Regions from separate parts of the Janthinobacterium paucivorans genome, predicted to be linked through region 3. Evidence: predicted binding sites of a transcription regulator. Region 3 holds the regulator's gene; each other region holds the start of a gene.
What was found. The regulator FNR, encoded in region 3, switches genes on or off when oxygen is low (the NO sensors DNR and NnrR bind a similar motif). The targets are predictions, from matches to a motif close to TTGATNNNNATCAA.
Positions count from the first base shown of each region.

Region 1: the regulator FNR is predicted to act here: its motif matches at 2,391-2,404, upstream of ACQ4V8_RS07685 (glycine-rich domain-containing protein).
Region 2: the regulator FNR is predicted to act here: its motif matches at 1,842-1,855, upstream of ACQ4V8_RS13455 (ribonucleoside triphosphate reductase).

Region 1 covers NZ_JBNYXR010000005.1:35,540-39,819, reverse strand. The annotation lists gene ACQ4V8_RS07695 (glutamine--tRNA ligase/YqeY domain fusion protein) at 1-250, shown strand, start outside; gene ACQ4V8_RS07690 (sensor histidine kinase) at 467-2,320, shown strand; gene ACQ4V8_RS07685 (glycine-rich domain-containing protein) at 2,520-3,233, shown strand; gene ACQ4V8_RS07680 (hypothetical protein) at 3,321-3,560, opposite strand; gene ACQ4V8_RS07675 (hypothetical protein) at 3,799-4,071, opposite strand.
Region 2 covers NZ_JBNYXR010000010.1:7,163-11,442, reverse strand. The annotation lists gene ubiV (ubiquinone anaerobic biosynthesis protein UbiV) at 1-121, opposite strand, end outside; gene ubiU (ubiquinone anaerobic biosynthesis protein UbiU) at 237-1,274, opposite strand; gene ACQ4V8_RS13460 (hypothetical protein) at 1,435-1,662, shown strand; gene ACQ4V8_RS13455 (ribonucleoside triphosphate reductase) at 1,950-3,698, shown strand; gene nrdD (anaerobic ribonucleoside-triphosphate reductase) at 3,695-3,895, shown strand; gene ACQ4V8_RS13445 (anaerobic ribonucleoside-triphosphate reductase activating protein) at 3,885-4,280, shown strand, end outside.
Region 3 covers NZ_JBNYXR010000011.1:114,144-118,423, forward strand. The annotation lists gene ACQ4V8_RS14710 (response regulator) at 1-1,702, opposite strand, end outside; gene fnr (fumarate/nitrate reduction transcriptional regulator Fnr) at 1,942-2,700, shown strand; gene ACQ4V8_RS14720 (FixH family protein) at 2,826-3,350, opposite strand; gene ccoG (cytochrome c oxidase accessory protein CcoG) at 3,498-4,280, opposite strand, start outside.

The sequences.
Region 1 (4,280 bases), on a different contig from region 3:
GTACGACCGCCTGTTTACCGACGCACAGCCGGACGCGGGCGGCAAGGACTTCAAGCTGGCTTTGAATCCGCTGGCCAAGGAAGTCGTGCAAGCATGGCTGGAACCGGGCGCAGAACTGGCCCAGCCAGAACAGCGCTTCCAATTCGAGCGCCACGGCTACTTCGCAGCCGACCGCGTTGACAGCCAGCCTGGCAAGCCTGTCTTCAACCGCATCGTCACCCTGAAGGATAGCTGGCAGCCGGCAAAATAAGCCTTCTCGTCGCTCACAAAAAAACCGCTGCGGCGGTTTTTTTTTCGCTTCAGAGAGAAACATTGCCTGTTGACTATCATCAGGATAATTTTGTATATTAGGCAGCTATTAGGAAATTTGCAATTTGCAATTTGCAATTTCGATAGTCCTTGTGCCCGCGAATACCGCCTCGCCCGCACAGGCCGTACCCGATTCCTCTTCCTGATGCGCATTGCGATGTCTTCTATTGCCGGCGAACGCCCCCTACCTGTTGAAAAAGGACCGCTCTGGCAGCTCGGCTTGATGCTCTCGGTGATGGTGGGCATACTGTTCTACATGGCCGCCTCGCTGTCGATCGAAAACGACGCCAGCGACCTGTTCAATAATCTGACGCGCACTAGCCAGAAAAACATCACATCGCGCCTCAAGTCATATGCCAACCTGCTGCGCGGCACGGCCAGCCTGTTCCGCGCCAACGAGCACGTGAGCCGCGAGCAATTCCACCGCTACGTGGCGAACATGGCCTTGCCACAGAACTACCCGGGCGTGATGAATCTCAATTACAGCCGGGCGCTCGAGCATGCACAGCGTGCCGCCTTCGAAGCGGCCATGCAGCGCGACTATCCGCCCGGGCGCGACGGCTATCCGGCGTTTGCCATCCATCCACCGGCCCCACGCCCCCGTTATTCCGTGCTGGTGTACCTCGCGCCGATTGCCAGCACCCCGGACAAATACGGCTACGACATCGCCGAGCGCGCCCTGATCGCTGAAGTGCTGGCGCAGTCGCGCGATTCGGGGCAGATCAGCAACTCCGGCGTGCCCGTGCCGATGCAAAGCCAGCCGCAACTGACGGGCATGGCCATGCGCCTGCCCGTGTACCGCTTCGGCATGCCGACCGACACCGTGGCGCAAAGGCGCGCGGCCTACCAGGGTTCCGTCGGCATCGGCTACGACCTGGTGACGATGATACGCACCGCACTGGCCGACATGCCGGTACGCAATGTCCGCCTGACTCTGTTCGATATCGGCTCCCGGACGCCTGGACAGCTGGACAAGCCGCTGGACTTGCCACACACGATGCGCCCCATCTTCGACAGTACGACGGCGGACGTGCAGATACCCTGGTGGCTACCCAGCAACTCGGGGCAATATCTGAGCAGCACGAAGCTAATCGAGCACAATGGCCGCGTGTGGCAAGCAATGTTCAGCGTGCGCAAGAGCGAGCTATATACGCGCTTTGAAACCTTCCTGCCTTGGCTGGCCCTGCTGACCGGCTTTAGCGGCACCATGCTGCTGTACATGCTGTTCCATACCATGGCCTCGTCGCGCCAGAGGGCCGTCCAGATGGCGATGGGCATGACGCAGGAATTGCGCGCCAGCCAGATCCGTCTGCAGCTGTCGCACCAGAAACTGCGCCGCCTGGCCGCCCACGCCGACCGGGCCAAGGAAGAAGAGCGCAAGCGCATCGCGCGCGAAATCCACGACGACCTGGGACAGAACCTGCTGGTCTTGCGCATCGATGCCGACATGCTGGCCTCGCGCACGCAGCGCCATCACCCACGCTTGAACGCCCGCGCCCGCTCGACCCTGGCGCAGATCGACGCTACCATCAAGAGCGTGCGCCATATCATCAATGACTTGCGCCCTACCGTGCTGGACCTGGGCGTGAATGCAAGCGTCGAATGGCAGGTGACGCAATTTTGTCGGCGCACGGGCATCGCCTGCGAAGTAAGCGAAAGCCATGACGACATTTTTTTGAGCGACGAGTGCGCCACGGCCCTGTTCCGTATCTTGCAAGAGTCGCTCAGCAATGTTTTCCAGCATGCCAATGCCAGCCGCGTGCAAGTCAAGCTGGAAAAGTGCCACGACAGCGTCTCGCTGAGCGTCAGCGACAACGGCGTGGGCGCGGCGATCAACGGACGCAACAAGCCGGGCTCGTTTGGCCTGGTGGGGATCGAGGAGCGTATCAAGTTACTGGGTGGCACTTTCTACATAGAAAGCAGTCCCGGTGCCGGCATGAGCGTGCGTGTCAGCGTGCCGCTGAACGCAGACGCTAGCGCGTTTCCCTACCAAGACGAACGCCGGGCCTAGGCCTGACAGGCAGTTCCTGCCTGCAGCAAGCAGCAAGCACAATTTGCGTATTCTGCAATTAGATGCAATATTAATGCAGAACAACTCAGCGCCTGCCCGCCATGGGCCAGGCATGCCTCGACCATTGACAAGGAGTACACACCAGCGCTCTTGCTTGTTGCACTGTATTGCCCACAACACTGTTTACCAAAGGATACTCATGAATACGAACGACAGTTTCAAGGCAATTGCCGATTTGAATTTGGAGGCGATCAAGGTCAAGTTGATGCACCGGGAGTCAGGCGAAGGATGGAGCCTGGAGAAGGCAAATGCGGTGGAATTCGAATACCGACGCTTCCTGATCCTGATGAAACAGTTTCCGCAAGAAGAAACGGCGCCACTGATGGACGTCGATACCTTCTGGCATTACCACATCCTCGACACCCTGAAGTATGCGGCCGACTGCGACCAGGTCTTCGGCTATTTCCTCCATCATTTCCCGTACATCGGCCTGCGTGGCGAAGACGACGAAGCGGCGCACCAGCGCGTGGGCGAACGCATGAAGCAGTTGTATGAGCAAACGTTCGGGGAAGATTATATCCGCGCAGAAACGGCGTATTCGGGGCGTGCCGTGCAGGCGGCGTATTCAGGAAGGGCGGTGCAGGCCGCGTATTCGGGGCGTGCCGTGCAAACGGCGTTTTCCAGCGCAGCGGTGCAGACGATGGCGTATTCGGGAAGGGCCGTACAAACAGCATTTTCCAGTGCAGCGGTGCAAGCGACGGCGTATTCGGGCCGCGCAACAGGAACTGCCAATACCGCATTTTCCAGCGCGCCTGCCACCTTGGCCGGCGCAATAGTCAAATCATCCACGACTGGCGCGGAAATGCGGCGTTTCTATATCGATCGTCCGGTCTTGAACCGCGACCCGCAATAGAACTGCGCAAAACAGCTGCGGCTACCGCACGCGGCAAGCCTGTCTTACCCAGACGGCACCTCTCAGTTTGCCGTCTGTCAGGTGCTCTTAGGCAGCCATCAACTCGCGCAATTCACGAATGCTGAAATCGCTGATTTCATGCATGCGGATGAGGATCGTGGCGCCGATCGGCAAGGTATTATGACGAATCTTGCTGATCACAGGTGGCGCCACTTCCAGCGCTCGCGACAGGGCGGCATCGTTTTTCAGTTGCAGCTTGTCGATGATCGCATCGAGCACGCGATTCGGGTTGTAGGTAGGCAAAGAGGTAATTTGTTTGAGAGACATGATCAAAATCCGTACTTGTTGTATTGGTGCACAAAGAGACAGAATGTCTCTTTTGCAATAATTCAGGGTAAACACACTAAAAAGCGCCATCACTTATGCGGCCTTTACGCCACAAACGATATAATACACGCTATTGTTGATTTTTGCGTAACTTAAAGCAAAATTGTGACAATTGAAGAGAATTGACGCACGTTCGATGTGCTAGAGGATAACTCAAATCAGGAAAATTTGCTGCAAGTCATGCATTTTTTAAATACGCAATACCGCTGCGTACCAGCCAGACCAGCGCCATGAGCGTGCTCAGGCGAGCCATGTCGGCAGCCAAATACCAGCCTTGCGCTGCCACGCCGGCCGGGGTGATCGTCAGGCAGGTATAGGGGGAGGCGTGTATGCGGCACCAGGCCAGTTGCCGGCGAATTTCATCGGGCGGCGGCGGCGGCTGCTGCGCATATTCGCGGCCACGCATATAGGCGCGCACTTCTTCCTTGCTGGGATGACTCGCAGTTCGCATGGCTCGCTCCTGCTGACGGCAAACAACGTCACGCTCATGATAGTGCTGGCCACAAATAGCCTGGACGCGTGACGACATTGCTCAGCATATCGCCAGTTCACCATGGCGCCCTTGCGTTGCATCAAATGGCCAGGCCACGCTGTTGCGACGAACCCACACTGCCGCATGCGCCGGCGGCATGGCGGACTATGACCTGCCTTGCTTGACGC
Region 2 (4,280 bases), on a different contig from region 3:
AGCATACGGTTTCGCCCAGATACACGATATCGACGGCGCTGCCGGCGATCTGTTGGTAAAACTCGAAGACGGTGGCGCGCGGCCAGTAGTACAGCAAAGGGCCCAAAGAGAGTTTCAGCATGCCTTTTCCAGTATCTTTTAAGTTACAAAACCGTAGCGAGCGGCTCGCAGCGAGGCCGAGAAGCGCAGCCGTGCTTGAGCACGGGGCCGCGCCCCGGGATGCGCGGCAGGTTTTGCTATTTCCAGGAGCGATGGTAAGCGCCCAGAGTGTGCTGCTGACCCTCGGCCAGCTTGTCCATGGCCGCCATCCAGGCCGGCTTGACGGCGTAGCGCGGATGACCTTCTCGGCAGGCGTCAATCGCTTCACGCCACACGCGCGTCACCTGCGCCACGTAGGCGGGACTGCGCTGGCGCCCTTCGATTTTCACGGCACGCACGCCCATGGCGATCAGTTGCGGCAGCAGCGCCAGGGTATTCAAGCTGGCCGGCTCCTCGATCGCGTAATACACTTCGCCATTGACGTCGAAACGCCCCTTGCACAGAGTCGGATAGCTGGCGTTTTCAGCCGGTGCGTAGCGCTCGATCAGCACGCCGTTCAAGCGCGACTCCAGACCGTTCGGTGTTTCCAGCCAGCGCACGGCCTTCGCTGGCGAGCATACGCCGTGGGTGTTCGGCGCCTCGCCCGTCGCATACGACGACAGTGCGCAGCGCCCTTCGACCATGACGCACAAGCTGCCGAAGCCGAACACCTCGATCTCCACCGCGGTCTTGCTGATCAGTTGTTCCACCTGCGCCATCGACAGCACGCGCGGCAGCACGGCGCGGGAGATGCCGAAGTGTTCGTGATAGAAGTTGATGGCTTCATAATTCGTGGCCGAGCCCTGCACCGACAGGTGCAGGCGCAGCTGCGGCTGGTGCTGGGCGGCGTAGGCCATCAGACCTGGATCGGCGACGATTATGGCGTCGATGCCCGACGCGGCGGCGCGGTCGATGGCGCTGCGCCACACGGCCCAGTTATGCGCCTGCGGATAGGTATTTAGTGCCAGCAGCACCTTGCGTCCGTACTGGTGGGCGTAGCGCACCCCCTCGGCGATGGCCTTCTCGTCGAAGTTGAGGCCGGCGAAATTGCGCGCATTGGTGGCGTCGCGAAAGCCCAGATAAACGGTGTCGGCGCCATTATCGACGGCCGCTTTCAGGGCGGGCAAGCTGCCGGCAGGGCAAACCAGTTCCAATGGTCCGGCTACGCAGGGGGCGGTGGTTGCTTCAAGCATCATGCTGTTCTCAGTCCTGTATCGGCTCAGGTGCACACTATAGCCCCGCCCATGCTGCCCAGTCGTTGATGCAGGTGAAGGAATACATGCATGGCTGGCGCACCTTCAACTTGCTTGACCTGGCTGTAAAATGCCCATCTTTCCTCCTGTTTGAAGGCCCACCATGCCCCGCAAAGCGCTGCTGATTTTCCTGCTGACCGTGTTCGCGCGCCGCCAACGGCCGCAGTTGCAGCAGGTCGCCATCTTCGAGGCGCGCATGGCCAGCTGGAGCACCTATACGCCGCTGGAAATCTGCGCCCGGGTGCTGCCCACCTCTGTCACCAGCATCGCCGCCTTCTTTTGCGCGAGCTGGCTGGTCCTGCGCGAAACGCGCTGGAACAAAACCGCCTGAGGCGTAATGCCGTTCAGTTAGTGTGTTAGTGATGCTATTTTTAGCCCAAGAACCAGGACAGGGGTCGGACCCTGAGGGTCCGACCCCAGCTCTTTGCCTCTGGGGTTAGCGAATTTACTGGCGCTCATAAATCACGCCAAAATCCTTAACTGAACGGCATTACCGCCTGAGGTGGTTTTTTCACCTGGATCAAGGATACGCACAGCGCTTGCACGCCACCTTTGACATCACTACATTTAGTCGATAGTCTTCAAAAAACACCGTATGTTGTGTTTATTGGAGGTTCCATGGTGACAAATGCAGTTTCCCCCACACGCGGCCAGGTCGATGTCGCCGCGTCCATCAATGAATACCTGGAGCGGCGCGACTGGCGCGTCAACGCCAACGCTAACCAGGGATACTCCCTCGGTGGCCTGATCCTCAATGTGTCGGGCAAGGTCATCGCCAACTACTGGCTGGACCAGGTGTATCCGCCGGAAGTGGGCGCGGCGCACCGCGAAGCGGCGCTGCACATCCACGACCTCGACATGCTGGCCGGCTATTGCGCCGGCTGGTCGCTGCGTACACTGCTGCATGAAGGCTTGAACGGTGTACCAGGAAAAGTTGAGTCAGGCCCGCCGAAACACATGTCGAGCGCTGTCGGCCAGATCGTCAATTTCCTCGGCACCCTGCAAAACGAATGGGCCGGCGCGCAGGCGTTCAGCTCCTTCGACACCTATATGGCGCCCTACATCCGCAAGGACAGCCTGCGCTACGAAGACGTGCGCCAATGCATGCAGGAGCTGATCTTCAACCTCAACGTGCCATCGCGCTGGGGCACGCAGACGCCGTTTACCAACCTCACTTTTGACTGGGTTTGCCCGGACGACCTGCGCCAGCAGATTCCCGTCATCGCCGGCCAGGAGATGGACTTCAGCTATGGCGAGCTGCAGGCGGAGATGGACATGATCAACCGCGCGTATATCGAGATCATGATGGCGGGCGACGCCAAGGGCCGCGTCTTCACCTTTCCCATCCCCACCTATAACATTACCGAGGACTTCGACTGGCATAGCGAGAATGCCGAACGGCTGTTCGAGATGACGGCACGCTACGGCTTGCCCTACTTCCAGAATTTCATCAATTCGGAACTCAAGCCGAACATGATCCGCTCCATGTGCTGCCGATTGCAACTGGACTTGCGCGAGCTGCTTAAGCGGGGCAATGGCCTGTTCGGCTCCGCCGAGCAGACCGGTTCCCTGGGCGTGGTGACCATCAACTGCGCGCGCCTGGGCCACCTGTGGCGCGGCGATGAAGTGGCGCTGCTGGCTGACCTGGACCGCCTGCTGGAACTGGGCAAAGTCAGCCTGGAAATCAAGCGCCGCACCATCGAGGACCTGATGCAGCAAGGCTTGTTCCCCTACACGCAGCGCTACCTGGGCACCCTGCGCAACCACTTTTCCACGCTGGGGGTCAATGGCATCAACGAGATGATCCGCAATTTCAGCAGCGACGCGTATGACATCACGACGCCGCAAGGCCATGCGCTGGCCGTACGCCTGCTCGACCATGTGCGCGCCCGCATGGTGGCATTCCAGGAAGAGACGGGCCACATGTACAACCTGGAAGCGACACCGGCCGAGGGCACCACGTACCGCTTTGCCCGCGAAGACCGCAAACGCTATCCGGCCATCGTGCAGGCGGGCACGCCCGAGCAGCCGTATTACACGAACTCGTCGCAGCTGCCCGTGGGCTACACGGACGACCCGTTCGAGGCTTTGGCCATGCAGGACACACTGCAGCGCAAATATACGGGCGGCACGGTACTGCACCTGTACATGACGGAAGCGCTCTCGGACGCCAACGCCTGCCGCGAGCTGGTAAAGCGCGCCCTGAGCCGCTTTTCGCTGCCCTACATCACGCTCACGCCCACGTTTTCCATCTGCCCACGCCACGGCTACCTGGCCGGCAAACATACATTCTGCCCCACCTGCGACGCGGAGCTGATCGCCCGCAAGCAAGCCCACCCTGCTGCATCACTCGAGGAAACGCCATGAATACACGTCCCGACTTCACTCCCGCCATCAGCCTGCTCGACAGCGAACGCCAGCGCTGCGAAATCTGGACCCGGGTGATGGGCTATCACCGCCCCGTCGCCTCGTTCAACATCGGCAAGCAGGGCGAATTCCATGAGCGCCAGTATTTTACGCAAGCAAGCGCCCGGCTTGACCAGCCCGCCCGCGATGGCAGTTGAACTGAAAGTGGGGGGCCTCACGCCCTTTTCCGCCACCGACTATCCGGGCAAGCTGGCGGCCGTGGTCTTCGTGCAGGGCTGCCCCTGGCGTTGCCGCTATTGCCACAATCCCCATTTGCAGCGGCGCACGCCCGAGGGCGCCATGTCCTGGCGCGACGTGCTGGCTTGGCTGCGCCGCCGCGTCGGCCTGCTCGACGCCGTCGTCTTCAGCGGCGGCGAAGCGTGCATGGACCCGGGCCTGGCGCGCGCCATGCGTGACGTCAAGGCGCTCGGTTTCAACATCGGCCTGCACACGGCCTGCATTTATCCGCAGCGCCTGCAGGAAGTGCTGCCCCTGCTCGATTGGGTGGGCTTCGACATCAAGACGCCGTTTGCCCACTATCGT
Region 3 (4,280 bases):
GCCGCGTGATGCTCTGGTCACCCTGTGAAAACGCGGCAAACAGCTGCTGTTGCTGCAGTTCCGTCATGCCGATGCCCGTGTCGCGCACTTCGAAGCGCAGCCAGGCGCGCCCTTTCCCGCTTTCGGCTTTGCTGACGGCCACCACCACTTCGCCGTTCTCGGTAAACTTGATGGCGTTGCCAGCGAGGTTGACGAGGATTTGTAGCAGGCGCTGGGCGTCGCCTACCAGGCACCGCGGCACGTCGGGCTCGACGGCGATGGCCAGTTCCAGCTCCTTTTTACCCGCATTCATGGTCATCGTCGTGGCCAGGGAATTCATGACTTCATCGAGGTCGAACTCGACGGGCGACAATTCCATGCGACGCGCTTCGATCTTCGAATAATCGAGCACGTCGTTGAGGATGCCCAGCAGTGATTGGCCCGCCACGCGCACCATGGTCAAATACTTGCGCTGTTCCGTGTCGAGCTTGGTATTTCCCAGCAGGTACACCATGCCCAGCACGGCATTGAGGGGTGTGCGGATTTCATGACTCATATTGGCTACGAAGTCGCTCTTTGCGCGGTTGGCCGCCTCGGCCCGGTCGCGCTCCTGTTCCAACTCCTCCGCGCGTGCTTCGAGCTCTTGCTGCAGGCGATCGCGTTCGCTCATTAGGTCGTTGAACGCTTCCGTCAGTTCGCCGATCTCGTCGCGCTGCCGCACCGGTACCGGGCTGAAACGACTACCGCTAGTGCGCAGCGCTTGCAGGGTGTCGCGCAGGCGTACCAGCGGCGACAGCAGGCGCACGGTAAGCCAGCCCAGAACAAAAGCGGCCAGCAGCGAAGCGAGGATACCCCACAGCACCAGCCGGTACAGCACACCATCGAACGGCTCGAAGGCATCATCGACGGGCAGCGAGGTAGCCAGCAGCCAGTTCACCGATTTCAGGCGCTTGAAGCTGTTGACGGCCGTGATGCCGCGGCTGTCGGTGCTGATCATGCTGCCTTCGCCATCTTGTTTCAGCAGCGCGGTGGTCGCCAGATTGGTGTCCGGCTGGCGCGGCTGCAGCAAACGGCTGGGGTCGGGGTGCAGCACGTAGCGCGGCACGGCGCCGCGCGTGAGAATCGAGTAATAGCCGTTCTTGCCGATTTTTTCCGAGCGCAGGCGCCCCAGCAGGTTGTCCTTGTACAAACGCAGCACGCCGACCACCATGCCGGCCACCTGGCCATCGGCGGCCATGACGGGTGCGACCATTTGCACGATGGGCATGCCGCTCGACTTGCTCAGCATTGGCTCGGTGATCATGGGTAGGCGCGTGCGCAGGACGGTCTGGAAATACTCGCGCTCGGTGACGTTGATGCCTGCACGCCCCTTGACGAGCGGCATGTCGGCCACGATGGCGCCTTGCGCGTCGAGCACCAGTACATCGTCGAACAGGACTAGCATCGAGCGCCGCGTATAGTATTGGCGCAATTGGGCGGGCTGTGCGATCAATTCCGGCGGCTGCTGCCTGGCCGTCAGGGTGACAATCTGCAGCAGCATGCCCAGCTTGTCGTCGAGCTCGGCAGCGGTACGCGTGATCAGCGAGTATTGCTGGCCCAGCAGTACTTGGCTGAAGTCGTCGCGCATGTGCTGCACCTGGATCATGGTGACCAGCGCGATCATGGCGATCGAGGTCAGGCTGGTGGCCAGGGCGACTTTTGCTTTAATGCCGAGAGGCTTCATGATGTCCTTTTGAGTACCGGGCGGCACAGACGGCAGATAACGCCTTCAAGAATTCTCCTATCAATACATTAACTTTGCAAGCGGCGCTGAGTAAATTGCCCTCCCCGTATGGGCTTTTGACGATGTTGCCATATAATTAAAGGATGGACGTCGTTTATTCACCGAAATTACGCTGAAATTGGCACACGGCAACTCTGTATGCAGTAAACTTGTCATTGCATTTTCTAAAAGGTACCGACATGACTGAAGCGCTCCTCACTCTCACCTTGCCCGCAGTGAACGTGGAAGCATTGCGTGCGCGATGTTCGACTTGCAGCATGCATCAATTGTGCCTGCCGATGGGTCTCGATGTGGGCGACATGGACAGGCTAGACCAGATCATCGGCCGTCGTCGCAAGATTGTGCGTGGTGCCTCGCTGTTTCGCATCGGCGATTCGTTCCAGAACTTGTACGCGATTCGTCTGGGGCATTTCAAGACGTACCAGATCAATCCTGGCGGCGAAGAGCAAGTGACGGGTTTTCAGATGGCCGGCGAACTGCTGGGCATGGATGCCATCAGCGCCGACCGCCACCACTGTAATGCGGTGGCGCTGGAAGATAGTGAAGTGTGTGAAATTCCATTTTCCAGCCTGGAACAATTGCTGGGTAATATGCCAACCTTGCTGCGCCATTTCCATCGCATGATGAGTCAGGAAATCACGCGCGAGCAAAGTGTCATGCTGTTACTGGGCAATATGCAGGCGACCCAGCGTTTTGCCGCCTTTATCGTCAACCTGGCTTCGCGTTATGAAGCGCGCGGCTATTCGGCCAGCAAATTTCAGCTGCGCATGTCGCGCGAGGAAATTGGTAACTACCTGGGGTTGACCATCGAGAGCGTCAGCCGCTTATTGTCGAAGTTTAAGAAGGAAGGCTGGCTGCGCGTTTCCAACCGCGAGATCGAGATCTTGCAGCCGGCAATATTGAAGGCCATTACGGCCGGCACGGACGTCTGCAAATAATAGCACCGTCAAAACCTGCTGCGCGTCGCGCTTTGCGGCCTGCGATGCTCGCTGTGCTCTAGCACAGCTGCGCTCTTAGCCACAAATCACTGCCGCTCGCTACGGTTTTTTCCCGGCGCTGTACGTTATAGCTCTGCATCCGCCTGCAGCGCGATGCTGCGCTGCAGTGGCCAGGTCCAGATGCCGGACAGGCGCCACTCGCGTTTGTCGTTTTCCACCAGCACTTGCCAGCGGCTGCGCTCTAGCATCGGTAGCGCTACTGAGAAGTTGCCGGCCGCATCGGGCTGCACCAGTAGCTTGATATCTTTTTCCGGCAGGGTCGCATGCGCCAGGTGCAGCTGCAACGGACCCTGGTAAGCCTTGCCGACGCTGCGCACGGAACCACTGAGACGCGCCGACGCCACGTCATAGGACAGGCTGGTAGCCATCGCCAGCTTGCTGGCGACCGTATCGCGTCGCAAGTCCTGGTTGATGGCCTTACCTTGCTTGTAATAATCGCCCACCACCAGCGCATCGGGCTGCGTAAACGCGATATACGCCATGCAGCTGCCAACGACCATGGACAGGCCGGGACCTATCATCAGCAGCCAAGGCCAGCGATGCTTGTACCATGGTGCAACGGGTGCTTGCAGCTTGAGGCTGTCGGACATTTTGTTCTCCTTGAGGGCAGGCCCTTTGGGCCTGACCCCAGCTTTTGCTTCTGGGTTGAAAATAAAGTAAAGCTAACGCATGTTTGATGCTGGCCCAACGGCGAAATGCCGGGGTCAGACCCGAGGGATCTGACCCCAACATCAACCTTAGCGCGGCACGATGAATACCGCGCCTTCACGCACATGCAACGCTGGGTTGTCCAGCGAGTGCAATTCGATGGCAATCTTGTTCGAGCCCTTCTCGCCGACACCGTGCGGCACGCGCAGGCGGATGGGCCAGCCCAGCGTTTCCGTCGGCTGTAACGTCACCTCTTCGCGCGTCAGCAAGGTCAGGCCCGGCAAGCCGGAAACGCTGATTTTAAAATGCTGAGTTTGCTCCGAGGTATTCATGATTTGCAAGCGGTAAACGTTCTCGACCATGCCGTCTTCCACTTCGCGACCCATCGAACCGCGGTCGCGGATGACGTCCATTTTCAGGGGGGTGCGCAGGGCCAGTGAGGTACACACGGCGATGATGATCAGCCCCAGGATGGCGGTGTAGATCAGTACGCGCGGGCGCGTGGCGCGCTGGCGGATTTGCTGCGAACTGAAGTTGTTTTCCATCGCATGGTCGGTACTGTAGCGTACCAGTCCGCGCGGCCGGTCGACCTTATCCATCACGCTGTTGCAGGCATCGACGCAGGCGGCGCAGCCGATGCATTCATACTGCAGGCCGTTGCGAATATCGATGCCGGTCGGACACACTTGCACGCACAGGGTGCAGTCGATGCAGTCGCCCAGCTTGTCGTTGTTGCCGGCCTTCTTGCTCATGGCACCACGCGGTTCGCCGCGTTTGGCATCGTAGGTGATGATCAGGGTATCCTGGTCGAACATGGCGCTCTGGAAGCGCGCGTAGGGGCACATGTATTTGCACACCTGCTCGCGCAGCCA